DNA from 2 places in the Streptomyces sp. NPDC048442 genome. Region 2 is predicted to be linked to the other one. Evidence: predicted binding sites of a transcription regulator. Region 2 holds the regulator's gene; the other holds the start of a gene.

What was found. The regulator HrcA, encoded in region 2, represses chaperone genes, less so after heat shock. The targets are predictions, from matches to a motif close to TTNGCACTCNGNNNNNCNGAGTGCNAA.
Region 1: a site for HrcA is predicted at 2,118-2,144, ahead of groES (co-chaperone GroES). Genes of this name have one in related genera too.

What each region holds. Positions count from the first base shown of each region.
Region 1 is NZ_JBEZKB010000008.1:261,114-268,950, reverse strand. It holds gene groL (chaperonin GroEL) at 1-1,553, opposite strand, end outside; gene groES (co-chaperone GroES) at 1,664-1,972, opposite strand; gene AB0D18_RS15625 (polysaccharide deacetylase family protein) at 2,188-3,090, opposite strand; gene AB0D18_RS15620 (polysaccharide deacetylase family protein) at 3,090-4,010, opposite strand; gene AB0D18_RS15615 (SAM-dependent methyltransferase) at 4,227-5,702, shown strand; gene AB0D18_RS15610 (hypothetical protein) at 5,738-6,313, shown strand; gene AB0D18_RS15605 (hypothetical protein) at 6,410-7,036, opposite strand; gene AB0D18_RS15600 (hypothetical protein) at 7,226-7,588, opposite strand; gene AB0D18_RS15595 (amidohydrolase family protein) at 7,652-7,837, opposite strand, start outside.
Region 2 is NZ_JBEZKB010000001.1:244,838-252,674, forward strand. It holds partial or broken gene dnaJ (molecular chaperone DnaJ) at 1-1,112, opposite strand, end outside; gene hrcA (heat-inducible transcriptional repressor HrcA) at 1,113-2,129, opposite strand; gene AB0D18_RS01205 (MBL fold metallo-hydrolase) at 2,302-3,057, shown strand; gene AB0D18_RS01210 (DUF3097 domain-containing protein) at 3,068-3,901, shown strand; gene hemW (radical SAM family heme chaperone HemW) at 4,045-5,277, opposite strand; gene AB0D18_RS01220 (ATP-binding SpoIIE family protein phosphatase) at 5,355-7,223, opposite strand; partial or broken gene AB0D18_RS01225 (hybrid sensor histidine kinase/response regulator) at 7,394-7,837, shown strand, end outside.

The DNA of each region.
Region 1 (7,837 bases), on a different contig from region 2:
TCGGTCGTGAGCAGCAGCGACGCGATGGACGCGGCGTTCTCCAGGGCGGAGCGGGTGACCTTGACCGGGTCGATGACGCCGGCCTTGACCAGGTCGCCGTACTCGCCGGTGGCGGCGTTGAAGCCCTGCCCGGCCTCCAGGTCGGCGACCTTGGAGGTGATGACGTAGCCCTCCAGGCCGGCGTTCTCGGCGATCCAGCGCAGCGGCTCGACGGCGGCGCGGCGGACGACCGCGACACCCGTGGCCTCGTCGCCGGTCTTGCCGAGGTTGCCCTCGAGGACCTTCACGGCGTGGACGAGCGCGGAGCCACCACCGGAGACGATGCCCTCCTCGACCGCGGCGCGGGTCGCGGAGATGGCGTCCTCCAGACGGTGCTTCTTCTCCTTGAGCTCGACCTCGGTCGCGGCACCGACCTTGATGACGCAGACGCCGCCGGCGAGCTTCGCCAGGCGCTCCTGCAGCTTCTCGCGGTCCCAGTCGGAGTCCGTGGACTCGATCTCGGCCTTGATCTGGTTGACGCGGCCCTTGACGTCCTCGGAGTTGCCCCCGCCGTCGACGATGACCGTGTCGTCCTTGGAGATCGTGACGCGGCGGGCGGTGCCCAGTACGTCCAGACCGGACTGGTCGAGCTTGAGGCCGACCTCTTCGGCGATGACGGTGGCACCGGTGAGGGTGGCCATGTCGCCGAGCATCGCCTTGCGGCGGTCGCCGAAGCCCGGGGCCTTGACGGCCACGGCGTTGAACGTGCCACGGATCTTGTTGACGACGAGGGTGGAGAGCGCCTCGCCCTCGACGTCCTCGGCGATGATCAGCAGCGGCTTGGAGCCACCGGCCTGGATGACCTTCTCCAGGAGCGGCAGCAGGTCCTGGATGGAGCCGATCTTGCCCTGGTGGATCAGGATGTACGGGTCGTCGAGGACGGCCTCCATACGCTCCTGGTCGGTCACCATGTACGGCGAGAGGTAGCCCTTGTCGAAGGCCATGCCCTCGGTGAAGTCGAGCTCCAGGCCGAAGGTGTTGGACTCCTCGACGGTGATGACACCGTCCTTGCCGACCTTGTCCATCGCCTCGGCGATGAGCTCGCCGACCTGCTGGTCCTGCGCGGAGAGCGCGGCCACGGCGGCGATGTCGGACTTGTCCTCGATCGGGCGGGCGGTCGCGAGGAGCTCCTCGGACACGGCCTTGACCGCGGCGTCGATGCCCTTCTTCAGGGCGGCCGGGGAGGCACCCGCGGCGACGTTGCGCAGACCCTCGCGGACGAGCGCCTGGGCCAGCACGGTGGCGGTGGTCGTACCGTCACCCGCGATGTCGTTGGTCTTGGTCGCCACCTCCTTCACCAGCTGGGCGCCGAGGTTCTCGTACGGGTCGTCGAGCTCGACCTCACGCGCGATGGTGACACCGTCGTTGGTGATGGTCGGGGCGCCGAACTTCTTGTCGATGACGACGTTGCGGCCGCGGGGGCCGATCGTCACCTTCACGGTGTCGGCAAGCTTGTTGACGCCACGCTCAAGGGCACGACGGGCGTCTTCGTCAAACTTCAGGATCTTCGCCATGGAGCTTTCTCAAGTCCTCTCGGGAAAAACGAACTGCGCCCCTGCCGCCCGGCAGAGCGGGGCCAGGGGCGCAGAACAAGAAATGCGGAAGTGGGTACTTCCCGGCTTGCTTACTTCTCGACGATGGCGAGAACGTCGCGGGCCGAGAGGACGAGGTACTCCTCGCCGTTGTACTTCACCTCGGTGCCGCCGTACTTGCTGTACAGCACTACGTCGCCGACGGTCACGTCGAGCGGAAGGCGCTCGCCGTTCTCGAACCGACCCGGACCTACGGCGAGGACGGTGCCCTCCTGGGGCTTCTCCTTCGCGGTGTCCGGGATGACCAGGCCGGAGGCCGTGGTCTGCTCGGCGTCGAGCGGCTGGACCACGATGCGGTCCTCAAGCGGCTTGATGGCAACCTTGGAGCTTGCGGTCGTCACGATCCGGTCTCCCCCTTCGGAGATCTCACGGGGTTAAACGTCTGGGGTGGCGACCAGGTGGATCCGTCGTCGCGGGTGCCGGACCTGCCCGTCGCTGTGTTGGCACTCTCCAGTGGTGAGTGCCAGGGCCGAGACTATGACGCGGTTAGCACTCGGTCAAGCGGAGTGCCAATTCAAGACCCCCGGGAGTGGTCCCGCGCCCCCGCAGGGGCGGGTCACAGATAGTCCTCCAGCCGCGCCACCGTGAACCCCTGGTCCTGGATCCTGCGCAACATGCGGGCCGTCATCTCGGTGATGGTCGAGCCCTTGAGCTCGTCGGGGCCGCGGAAGTGGGCGAGGACGATGTCGCCGGGCTTGAGGCTGTCGCCCTCCGCGTAGCGCATGTTGTGGATCTGCATCGACTCGCGCCAGAGGACGAGGGCCCGCACGCCGCAGCTGCCTGCCGCGCGCACCGTGTCGTCGTTGTAGTTGCCGTACGGCGGACGGAAGAGAGCGGGGCGGGTGCCGAAGCGGGCGGCCAGTCGATCCTGCTGGTGGCAGATCTGGGCACGCTGCCCCTCGTACGAGAGGGTGCGGAGGTTGGCGTGGCCGGTGGTGTGGTTCTGTATCGCGCCGCCGCCGGCGTCGCGCAGGCGCGCGAAGTGGCCGTAGTCGCTCCCGGCGACGCTGTCCGTCAGGAACATGCTGATCGGGAGCTTCAGATCCCCGACCATCTTGATGAACCGGGGGTCCTTCTCGGCGCCGTCGTCGAAGGTCAGGAAGACGACCTTGTCGCGGGTGCGGACCCGGTCCAGGACGACGGGCGGTCCGGACGCCTTGAGCACGGGCGTACGGTCCGGGCGCGCCGGGGCCGGCGCGAGGGGGCCCGCCAGACCCCAGCGCGTGTACGCCTTCAGGGGTACGCCCCGGGCGTCGGTCCCCGGTGCGGCGGGCGCGGGCGCCGCCTTCTTGGGCGTCGCCGGTCCGGGAGTCGCGGACTTCGCCGCGGTCCCGTCCGGCGGCGCACCGGGGCCGGCCCCGGCCCCTTGCCCCGCGCATCCGCTCGCCCCCACGACGAGCACACCGATCGCCACCGCCCCCGCCGCCCACAGTCCCGACCGGCGTGCCCGTCCTCGCATCACACGTAATCCTCCAGCTTGGCCACGGCGTAACCCTTGGCGGTGATCGTCTTCATGACGCGTCGAATCATGTCGGGCATGGACCCCTTCCAGTCACCCCGCCCCCGGAAATGTGTGAGAACGATGTCGCCGGGGTGCAGGTCCTTGTCCCATTCGCGCCATTCCATCCGGTCCGGGAAGGCCTCCGCCGCCCACAGCGGGACCGCCTTCACACCGCAGGACTTGGCCGCGACCAGGGTGTCCTTGTTGTAGTTGCCGTACGGCGGGCGGAAGAGCGGGGGGCGCTTGCCGTACCGCTTCTCGATGTTGGACTGCTGGCCACAGATCTCGCGCTTCTGCTCTTCGTACGAAAGGCCGGGCAGGTAGCGGTGGTTGAGGGTGTGGTTGTGCAGGGCCACGCCCTTGTTCTGCATCTTCTTGAAGTACGCGTAGTCCTCCTTCACCAGGTAGTCGGAGAGGAACGCGCTGTACGGGATCTTCAGCTCGTCCAGCATCCGGATCAGCTCGGGATCCTTCTCGGCCCCGTCGTCGATGGTCAGGAACACGACCCTGTCCTTGACCGGCACCGTCGTGAAGACCGGCGGCAGTCCCTCCGAGACCTGCCCGTCCACCTCGAAGCCCTGCCGCGTCGTGATCTTCGGCTTGACCTTGGGCGCCGGAGGCACGGCCAGCGGCGTCTGCACCAGCCCCCAGCGCCTGGCCGCCACCACCCGGGCCGCCTGCGCGGCCTTGGCCACGGCCTGCTCGTGCCGCAGCTTCTCGGCGGGCGAGAGCAGTGCGCCGGCCGCGCCGTCCACCTTCTTCCGCCCCTCCCCCGTCTCCTTCCCGACGGCGGACCCGCCCCGCCCGCCCGTCTCCTCCTCCGCCGGGGTCGCGCACCCCGAGGCGATCGCGGCCGTCAGCAGAACCGCTACCGCCATGGTGCCCCGCCTGCGCCCGCCTGCTCCCGAGTTATCCACAGAGAGCCCTCTTTCTTCCGTTTGTCGTACAAGCCGCATGGCGCCGCATCCTGTCAGCGGGGCGGGGCGGGGAGCGGGCGACACGGGGAGGGGGTGCGGACGGTCGCCCGCCTGGCCCACAGGGGGGTACGGCGGGCGGGGCGGGCGGTTCTGCCGGGCTGGACCACAATGGGGCAGGTGACGAACCACTCCGGCCGCCCCTCCGGCGACGACAACGCCGACACCCCCGGCACGCCCCCTGGCACGCCCTCCGGGACGCCCTCCGGGACCACCGGCACCACCGGCATGACCGCCAGCACCGCCACCGGCACGAGCGGCACCGGGACCCCCGCCACCGACACGACCAGCACGACCGCCACCGGGACCACCGCCACCGAGGACGCCGCCCTCGCCGCCTTCCGCGCCCTCCTCGCCCCCGAGGGCCAGGCCCTCCTCGCCGAGCTGCGGGACTACGACCCCGCGCAGGCCCTGGCGCTCGCGACCCGGCTACGCCGCGACCACCCCGCCGAGCTGGTGTCGGCGGCGCTCGCCCAGGCCCGGCTACGGCAGCGCGCGGCGGTGAAGTTCGGCGCCGCGGACGCGCACCGGATGTACTTCACGCCCAACGGGGTCGAGCAGTCCACCCGCCGCTCCGTCGCCGACTACCGCGCGGCCCGCTTCCGCGGCCTGACCCCCGGGCCCTCGCTCTCCCACGTCCTCGACCTCTGCGGCGGCATCGGTGGCGACGCCCTCGCCATGGCCCGTGCGGGTCTGGCCGTCACCGCGGTCGACCTCGACCCAGCCGCCTGCCTCGCCGCCCGCGCCAACGCGCAGGCCCTCCTCCCCGACCCCGCCGCGCTCACCGTCGTACAGGCCGACGTCCTGACGTACGACCTGACCGGCGCGCAGTCCCTCTTCATCGACCCGGCCCGCAGGTCGGGCGCACGCGGCCGGATCTTCGACCCCGAGGCGTACTCCCCGCCCCTCTCCTTCTCCATCGACGCGGTGCGCAAGGTCGGCACGGGCGCCATCAAGATCGCCCCTGGCATCCCTCACGAGCTCGTCCCCGACGACTTCGAGGCCGAGTGGATCTCCGACAACGGCGACGTGAAGGAAGCGGTCCTCTGGCACGCGCCCAGCAGCCAGAACCAGACCCAGGACCAAGGCCAGCCCCAGCCCCAGGGCCAGGGCCAGGACCAGGGCCACGCCCAGAACCGGCGGATCGTCGGCGGCGCCCGCCGCGCCACCCTCCTCCCCTCCGGCGCGACCCTCGTCGGCCGCGGCCTCCCCAACCCGGACGTCCGCAAGGTCGGCCGCTACCTCTACGAGCCCGACGGCGCCGTCATCCGCGCCCACCTCGTCGCCGAGGCCGCCGAGGAACTCGAAGGCGGCCTGATCGACGAGACGATCGCGTACATCACCGCCGACGCGCTGCGTCCCACCCCGTACGCCACCCCGTACGAGATCACCGATCAACTCCCCTTCGGCGTAAAGAAGTTGAAGGCACTCCTCCGCGAGCGCGAGGTCGGCATCCTCACCGTCAAAAAGCGCGGCTCGGCCGTCGAACCCGAGGAGCTCCGCAAGAAGATGAAGCTCTCCGGCAAGAACTCCGCGACCGTCTTCCTCACCCGCGTCGCCGGCGCCCCGACCATCCTGATCGGCCACCCGGCCTGAGCAGGGGCCGTACGACCCGCAAGTAGGGTCGCACCATGACTCACCTGGAAGACGCCCTGCGCGAAGTGCGGCGCGTCCTCGGGCCCCGTACCGAGGACGGCAGCAGCGACGACTGGTCCGCCCCCGCCGGGTCCCTGACCTGGTCCTGCTGGGAGACCACCGCGCACATCGCGCACGATCTGACCGCGTACGCAGGGCAGTTGGCGGCCCGGCCGACGGACCGCTATCTGCCGATGGACCTGACCGTCCGGCCCGGGACCGCCCCGAGTGACGTACTGCGCGTGATCGCCGCCGCCGGTGGAATGCTCTCCGCCGCGCTGGCCGCCTCCGGGCCCGAGGTGCGGGCGTACCACTGGGGCCCGTGCGATCCGACCGGGTTCGAGGCGATGGGGGTGGCCGAGGCGATGCTTCACACGTACGACATCACGCAGGGCCTGAAGGTGGAGTGGATGCCCCCGGCCCGGCTGAGCGGCTTCGTGCTGGAGCGGCTGTTCCCCGAGGCCCCCGCGGGCGATCCGGCGCACGTGCTGCTCTGGTGCACCGGTCGCGGCGATCTCCCCGGCCACGAGCGGCGTACGGAGTGGGTGTGGCAGGCCGCACAGGACGAGTAGCCGGTGCGCATAGCCGACGCCTGTAATCGGCGCCGGTAGCCGGCGCCGGTAGCCGGTACGCATAACCGGCGCGTCGGTAGCCGGCGCCGGTGCCGGTCAGTTCCGGTCGCGGCGGCGCCCCGGCACCCGTACCGCCCACCGGTAGTGGCCCACCGCCTTGACCGACCCCAGCAGCCCCACCACCCACATCACACAGCCGAAGCCGATGAAGTAGGCGGCGTCCGCGTACGTAGCCGACCCCGGGCGCGCCGTCGCCGCGTACCCCAGCGAGGTCCACAGGCCGACTGCCGCAAGCAGGAAGGAAGGGAGCAGCCAGCCGAGGCTGCGGGAGGGGGCGCACAACCGGGCATCGACGGCGGGGTCGGGGCCCAACTCGGCCCAGGCGCGCAGTCGTTCACGTATCGTCCGGTCGCGCTTCACGCCCAGCCACAGCAGGATGACGGCGGGCACGATCGCGCCGATGCCCAGTACGAGGAAGACGCCGCCGATCAGGACCTCGGGAAAAGCGCCGCCGTCGAAGGCCTGGAGCGCGACCCCGACGCACCCCCACCCGACCGCGAGCAGCACCCCGTACAGCCAGAATCCGACGGCCGCGGGCGCTCCGAGCCATCTGCGGCCCAGCTCCTCCATCGCGCGCGCCCGGTCGGTCAGCATCGCCTCCCGGTCCGGCCAGGCCCAGATGTCCGGGGCGGGCGGAGACGGCGGCAGGGGCGGGCGGGGCATGGGCGTCCTTCGTACGTACGGGGCAGTCGGGGCCGCGTTGACGCTACCGCGCACCCCGAGCCGTACGAACGGCCGGGTCCAGGGATCCGCCGGGCCTCAACAGCTCCTCACAGCCCTTGGAGGTCCGTCAGCCTTAAAGGCCCGTCACGGCCCGTCAGCCCTTAAAGGCCCGTCACGACCCGTCAGCCCTTAAAGATCCGTCAGCTCTTCCGCGTACACCTGCGAGAGCGGCTGTGGCCCCACGTACTGCTGACAGTTGCAGCTGCCCGCCTCGAAGCGGATCGGCTTCTTGTTCTCGTCCCACGCGGTGGGCGTCTCGACCGCCTCGTGGCACTTGCCGGCCTTGTCGTGCTTGGCGAGGTGGTGCGTACAGCCGCAGATCGGCTCCGGGGGCTTGTTGGCCGCCTCGATGGCCTGACGCTCCTTGCGCTGCGTCTCGATGCGCTCCAGCTGGCGCTTGTGCCGGGTGTCCAGCGCCTGGCGCCCCATGTTCGCCAGACCACCGAAGCCGCCCATCATGAAGAAGATGAACAGCCACCAGTACCACTCCATTTGACGCCCCTTCCCCCGCCCCGCACTTGTGCGACAAGGGTACGCCGCTTCGGTCAACAGGGACTAAAAGCGGAGGAGCTCCGCCGCATTGCCCTCGGGCACCAGCGCGTCGAACTCCCCTGTGCGGTACGGGTATCCACTGCCCAGCAGCAGCCGCTCCGGACCGAACGTCACGGCCGCCCGACGCAGGGACTCCGCGTCGGCGACGGCGTGGTGGTGGAAGGGGTTGAGGGGGCGGTCGGGCGGAGT
Region 2 (7,837 bases):
AACCGCGAGAACAACCCCTGCTGCCCCGGCTGGAACTGCCCCGTGGGCCGCTCCTCGCCGCGCAGCTTCGCCAGCTGACGCAGCAGGTCCTCCTGCTGCGGGTCCAGCTTCGACGGCGTCAGCACCTCGACGTGCACGATCAGGTCACCGCGACCGCCACCGCGCAGGTGCGTCACACCGCGCCCGTGCAGCGGCACCGACTGGCCCGACTGCGTACCGGGCCGGATGTCGATCTCCTCGACCCCGTCGAGCGTCTCCAGCGGCACCTTGGTGCCGAGCGCGCCCGCCGTCATCGGGATGGTCACCGTGCAGTGCAGATCGTCGCCGCGCCGCTGGAAGGTCTGGTGCGGCAGCTCGTGGATCTCCACATAGAGGTCGCCGGCGGGGCCGCCGCCGGGGCCGACCTCGCCCTCGCCCGCGAGCTGGATGCGGGTGCCGTTGTCGACACCGGCCGGGATCTTCACCGTGAGCGTGCGACGCGACCGGACGCGGCCGTCGCCGGCGCACTCCGGGCACGGCGTCGGCACGACCGTGCCGAAGCCCTGGCACTGCGGGCAGGGCCGCGAGGTCATGACCTGGCCGAGGAACGACCGGGTGACCTGCGAGACCTCACCGCGGCCGCGACACATGTCACAGGTCTGCGCGGAGGTGCCGGGGGCAGCGCCCTCGCCACTGCAGGTCGTGCACACCACAGCGGTGTCGACCTGGATCTCCTTGGTGGTGCCGAAGGCCGCCTCATTGAGGTCGATCTCCAGCCGGATCATGGCGTCCTGGCCGCGGCGGGTGCGCGACCGCGGGCCGCGCTGGGACGCCGTACCGAAGAAGGCGTCCATGATGTCGGAGAAGTTTCCGAAACCACCCTGGCCGAAGCCGCCCGCACCGCCTCCGCCGGAGGCCGACAGCGGGTCGCCGCCGAGGTCGTAGACCTGCTTCTTCTGCGGGTCCGACAACACCTCGTAGGCGGCGTTGATCTCCTTGAAGCGCTCCTGAGTCTTCGGGTCCGGATTCACATCCGGGTGAAGCTCACGCGCAAGACGCCTGAACGCCTTCTTGATTTCGTCCTGGGAAGCGTCGCGGCGCACGCCGAGTACGGCGTAGTAGTCCGTGGCCACTTACGACTCCGCCAGGATCTGTCCGACGTAACGTGCCACTGCGCGTACCGCTCCCATCGTTCCGGGGTAGTCCATGCGGGTCGGTCCGACCACGCCTAGCTTGGCGACTGCCTCGTCGCCCGAACCGTAGCCGACTGCGACCACGGACGTAGAACTGAGTCCCTCGTGAGCATTCTCATGACCGATACGTACGGTCATGCCGGACTCCGTGGCCTCTCCGAGCAGCTTCAGCAGAACGACCTGCTCCTCCAGCGCCTCCAGTACGGGGCGGATGGTGAGCGGGAAGTCGTGGCCGAAGCGGGTGAGATTGGCGGTGCCGCCGATCATCAGCCGTTCCTCGGTCTCTTCCACGAGCGTCTCCAGAAGAGTCGCGAGAACCGTCGAAACGGTTCCCCTGTCCTCCGGATCGAACGACTCGGGAAGTTCCTGCACCAACTGCGGAACATCGGCGAACCTGCGGCCCACGACCCGGCTGTTGAGCCGCGCCCGCAGATCCGCCAGGGACATCTCGCCGAACGGCGCCGGGCAGTCGATCATCCGCTGCTCGACCCGTCCTGTGTCGGTGATCAGCACCAGCATCAGCCGGGCGGGCGCCAACGACAGGAGCTCCACGTGCCGCACCGTGGAACGCGTCAGCGACGGGTACTGGACGACGGCCACCTGCCGGGTCAGCTGCGCGAGCAGCCGCACCGTACGGGCGACGACGTCGTCGAGGTCGAGCGACGCGTCCAGGAAGCTCTGGATCGCCCGCCGCTCCGGCGTGGACAGGGGCTTGACCCCCGCCAGCCGGTCGACGAACAGCCGATAGCCCTTGTCCGTGGGGATGCGCCCGGCACTGGTGTGCGGCTGGGCGATGAACCCCTCGTCCTCCAGGGCCGCCATGTCGTTGCGGACGGTGGCCGGGGAGACGCCGAGCTGGTGCCGCTCGGTGAGCGCCTTGGAGCCGACGGGCTCCTCCGTGCCGACATAGTCCTGGACGATGGCGCGCAGCACTTCAAGTCTGCGTTCACTGAGCATCGCGCACACCTCCAAGCCTTGATGTTCCCTGGTGCAGATCGGGCGTACGGGGCTGGTGCCCCGCCGCCCTGCCTGGCACTCCCCGTGCGCGAGTGCCAGCGATTGTCCGGGCCAGTGTACGGCGGCGGGGTGCCGACCGGGCAAGGGCGGCAGCTCACGCTAGCGTCACGGTATGGAGATGCGATGGGAAGAGGCCGGCTGGGAACAACTCGCTCCGGGCGTCGGCAGGCGACGGCTGCCTGGCTGGGACGCGACGGTCGGCCTGGTCTGCGGCGCCCGGGGCGCGCTCCTGTACGACACCGGGTCCTCGCTGCGCGAGGGCGCCGGGATCCGGCTTCAGGCCCAGTCGCTGCTCGGCCGCAGAGTGACGCATCTCGCGCTCAGCCACCCCCACTTCGACCATGTGCTGGGGGCGGGCGTCTTCGCGGGCGTCGAGGTGTTCGCCGCGGCCGGCATGGACACGCTGCTCGTCTCGCAGCGGGAGTCGATCGCCACCGACGCGGTACGTCAAGGGGTGGATCCGCACACCGCCGCCGAGGCCGCGGAGCTGCTGGCCGCCCCGCACCACCTGGTCTCCAGCGAGCGCACCCTCGACCTGGGCGGCGGGCGCAGCGTCCTGTTCGCCAACCTGGGACCCGCGCACAGCGGCCACGACCTGGTGGCCCTCGTACCGGGCCTGGAGGGCGGCCCCGAGGTCGTCTTCTGCGGGGACCTGGTGGAGGAGTCCGGGGAGCCGCAGGCGGGCCCCGACGCGGTCGCCGGACGGTGGCCCGAGGCGCTGGACCGGCTCCTCTCCCTGGGCGGCGAGGACGCCGTGTACGTGCCGGGGCACGGTGCGGCGGTGGACGCGGCGTTCGTCAGGGCCCAACGCGACGCGCTGGCACGCCGTTTCAAGGCCTCCTGGCTGCCCCTCGGGCACGTGTCGTAGCGTCTGACGCATGCGCAGCTACAGCCCCGACTTCACCCCGCCCTGGAAGAAGTCGACGCCCGCCCCCGAACTCCCCGCCGAGTACGACCTGGTGGTGGAGGAGGTGTCGACGGGCTTCTGCGGTGCGGTGATCCGCACCGAGAAGACGGCCGAGGGCCCGACGGTCACCCTGGAGGACCGCTTCGGCAAGCACCGGGTGTTCCCGATGACTGCGGCCGGCTTCCTCTATGAGGGTGCGCCGGTGACGCTGGTACGGCCGCCCTCGGGTGCCTCCCCCATGCGCCCCGCCCGTACCGCTTCCGGGTCGGTCGCCGTCACCCACGCGCGGGCGCGCGTGGCGCGGGCGGGCCGCATCTATGTGGAGGGGCGGCACGACGCGGAACTGGTGGAACGCGTCTGGGGCGACGACCTGCGCATCGAGGGCGTCGTCGTCGAATACCTGGAGGGCATCGACGACCTGCCGGCGATCGTTGCCGAGTTCGCCCCGGGGCCGGACGCGAAACTCGGCGTCCTGGTCGACCACCTGGTGCCGGGCTCGAAGGAGTCCCGCATCGCCGCCCGGGTGACGGACGCCCACGTCCTGATCGTCGGGCACCCCTACATCGACGTGTGGGAGGCCGTGAAGCCGTCCTCCGTCGGCATCCCCGGCTGGCCTCGGGTCCCCCGCGGCCAGGACTGGAAGACGGGCGTGTGCCGGGCGCTCGGCTGGCCGGACAACACGGGCGCCGCCTGGCAGCACATCCTGGCGCGGGTGAGCACGTACAGGGACCTGGAACCGTCCCTGCTCGGCGCGGTGGAGCGGCTCATCGACCACGTGACGGTCGGCGACGTGCCGCAGGGCTGACCGGAAGCGGTGCCCGCAGCATGGCAGCGTTTCCGCCCGGTCGCCCCGCCCGGCCGCCCGGGTCGCAGCCACCGGTCGCTCGGGTCTCAGCCACCGGCCGCCCGGGTCGCTGCGCGCGGCCGCCCGGTGGCTGCGCGCGGTCCTCAGTCCACCAGGTCCCGCACCACCGCGTCCGCGAGCAGCCGGCCGCGCAGGGTGAGCACCGCGCGGCCCTCGGCGTAAGGACCGTCCTCCAAGAGGCCGCCCCTTACCGCCTTCTCCGCGGCAGCCAGCCCGGCGGGCTTCAGCAGCGACAGCTCGCAGCCCTCGACGAGCCGCAGCTCCAGCAGGATCCGCTCGACCCTGCGGTCCTCGTCGAGCAGCACCTCGCGCCCGGCCCCGGGGGACCGCCCCTCGCCCAGCGCCTGTGCGTAGGCACCGGGATGCTTGACGTTCCACCAGCGCACACCGCCGACGTGGCTGTGCGCACCGGGCCCGGCGCCCCACCAGTCGGCGCCACGCCAGTACAGCTCGTTGTGCAGGCACCGGCCGGCCTCGGAGGTCGCCCAGTTGGACACCTCGTACCAGGAGAAACCGGCCTTCGAGAGCGCCTCCTCCGTCATCAGGTAGCGGTCCGCGTGCACGTCGTCGTCCGTCATCGGGACCTCGCCGCGCCGGATCCGCCGGGCGAGCTGGGTGCCCTCCTCGACGATCAGCGCGTACGCACTCACATGGTCGGGGCCCGCCCCGATGGCCGCGTCGAGGGACGCCTGCCAGTCGGCGTCGGACTCCCCCGGGGTGCCGTAGATCAGGTCCAGGTTCACATGGTCGAAGCCGGCCGCCCGCGCCTCCGCGACACACGCCTCCGGGCGCCCCGGGGTGTGCGTACGGTCCAGGATCTTCAGCACGTGCTGCTTGGCGCTCTGCATCCCGAACGACACCCGGTTGAAGCCGCCCTCGCGCAGCTCCGCCAGGTACGCCGGATTCACCGACTCGGGATTGGCCTCCGTCGTGACCTCGCAGTCGTCCGCGAGCCCGAACTCCTCGCGCACCGCCCCCAACATCCGTACGAGATCGGCGGCGGGCAGCAGGGTGGGCGTCCCGCCGCCCACGAAGACGGTCCGCACCGGCCGCGGGTCGTCGCCCAGCACCTTGCGCGCGAGGCGCACTTCCTCCACCAGCGTCGCCGCGTAGTTGTCGCGCGAAGCAAGCGCTCCGCCCGACCCCCGCAGCTCGGTCGCCGTATACGTATTGAAGTCGCAGTACCCGCACCGGGTCGCGCAGTACGGCACGTGCAGATAGAACCCGAGCGGCCGCTCCCCCGCCCCCCGCAGCGCATCAAGAGGCAGCGCCCCGTCCTCGGGCATGGGCTCACCATCAGGCAGTACAGAAGGCATGCCCCCATTGTCCGCCCTCCGGGAACCCGATACCGCCGCCGCTGTCCGCCCTACGGGAACCCGGCACCGCCGCCGCCCTACTCCGCCCGCAGCACCAGCAGCGCCACGTCGTCGTCCGGCGGATCCTCCGCGAACCCGTGCACCGCCCTGGTGATCCGCTCCGCCACCCCCTGCGCCGACAGCCCCGCACACCCCGCCAGCTCCGCCGCCAGCCCCTCCCCGTCATCGAACAGCACCTGCCCGCACCGCCGCTCCGTCACCCCGTCCGTCACGCTCAGCAGCACCTCCCCCGACGCCAGCACGAACGTTTCACTCTCGTACGCCGCGTCGTCCAGCACCCCGAGCAGCACCCCCGGCCGGCCCGCCGCCCGCACCTCCCCGTCGGGCCGCAGCACCAGCGGCAGCGGGTGCCCGGCGCTGGAAACCGTGCATCGCACCCCGCCGCCGTCCGCCTCCGGGAGCGGCTCCAGCTCTCCGTACAGCATCGACAGGAAACGTGCCTGCGGTCCGTCCGGGAGGTCCTGGCCGCCCGCGGCGGCGACCAGCCGCGCCGCCGCGTCCGCGGACTCCGTCGCATCGTCGAGCAGCAGCCGGTTGAGCCGGTCCAGGACCCCCGACACCTGGTAGCCCTCGCGTGCGAGCAGCCGCAGCCACGGCCGCACCAGCCCGGTGACGACGGCGGCCTCCGGTCCGTTGCCCTGTACGTCGCCCAGGGCGAAGCACCAGCGGCCGTCCGACGCGTGGAAGATGTCGTAGAAGTCGCCGCCGGCCAGCCCCTCGCCCCGCGGCTGGTAGACGAGGGCGCTGGTCAGGCCTGGGATCTCGGCAACCTGGCTGGGCAGCAGGGCCCGCTGCAGGACACTGGAGATGGTGGCCTGCTGGGTGTACCGGCGGGCGGCGCCCACGGCGAGCGCCACCCTGCGTACGAAGTCCTCGATGAGCCCGGTCACCTCGTCGGGAATGCGCGGCATGCCGGCCCTCCCGAGCATCAGGATGCCGACCCTGCGCCCGCCCACCACCATCTGGCAGGCGAGCACCGCACCGGCCCCGCCGAAGGTCGCCCCGGTGCCCGGCCAGGGCAGCGCCACGGGGCCGCCGCGGGCGGATTCGGGCAGCCGCGGCGGCTCCTTCTCCAGCAGGGCGCGCAGTTCCTCCACGCATGCCTCGCGCGCGTGCCAGACGCGGGCGAGCCGCGGTTGCGCCCCCGGGCCGCCGCCCTCCGGGTCGAGCCACACGGCGCACCAGTCGGCGAGCCGGGGCACCAGCAGCTGCGCGGCGAGCGCCACCACCATGTCCTGGTCGAACTGCCCGGCCAGCAGGTCGGAGGCCTCGGCGAGGAACGACAGCGCACCCCGGTTGATCCAGTCCTGGTCCTCGCCGCGCAGCTGCCTGCGCGGCAGCGGGGCGAGGATCTCGGCCACCCGCAGCCCGCGCTGGAACTCCTGGTGGGCGGCGAGGACGGTGGGGGTGAGCGCGGGACTGTCGGCCGCGGCGGGCTGCCAGCCGTCCAGCGGGAGCGCCGCCCAGACTGTCTTGAGGCCGGTGCGGTAGGTGACGCCCCAGCTTTCGGCGAGTCCGGCGACGAGGTGGAGGCCGCGCCCGTACTCGGGGGCGTCGGCCCTCTCGTAGCGCTGCGGTTCGTTGCGTACGACCCGGGAGGGGTGGTGGTCGGAGACCTCGATGACGAGGGCGGCGGTTTCGCTGGTGGCGCCCGGGGGCTCGATGCGGCACAGGAGTTCGACGGTGGTGCCCGCGTGCACGACGGCATTGGTGACGAGTTCGTTGACGACCAGGGCCGCGTCGTCGGCGAGACGGGAGGCGAAGCCCTCGTCGGCGGGCAGCAGGGGCGTACCGGACCAGTCCGCGACGGCAGCCCGCAGGAACTTCCGCGCGGCGGACGGCGCGAGCGGGTTCCCGGGCAGGCTGGTGCGGGCCTCGGACTGGATCTCGCACCTCCCGGCCCACGGATTTCTCGCACGGGCGCCGTTGGCCCGCTGCGTCGGAATGGATGCCACAGTGCGGCTCCTGGTCGGTTCTCGCAATGCGCCGCTTACGACAACCACAGGGTGACAGACTGGGCCCGCCCATAAGCACCGAGTCACCGAAGTGGGCCCCGATGAACGAAGATCGCACCACTTCGCACCCCGGCGAGGGGTGGGTGCACGCCTCCGAACTGCGCCCTCTCCTCGCCGCGACGACCGCGCTGCGGGACGGGGACTTCCGGGTCCGGCTGCCGGCGGCACAGGAGGGGACCCCGGCCGAACCGACCGCGGCCTTCCACCAGATCGCCCACCGCAAGGAGCACTACGGGGCCGAACTCGCCCGTGTGCGCCGGGAGGTCGTACGGCACGGCAGGCTCGACGAGCGCCTCGCGGTGAGCCCCGGCCAGGGCCGCTGGGCCTCCCACATCAACAGTACGAACGCCCTGCTCGACGCCCTCGTGGTGCCCGCCGTCAACGCCACGCGCGTGCTGGACGCGGTCGCGGGCGGCGACCTCACCCAGCGGGTCGACCTGCACGACGGAAACCGGCAGCTGCACGGCGACCTGCGCCGGCCGGGC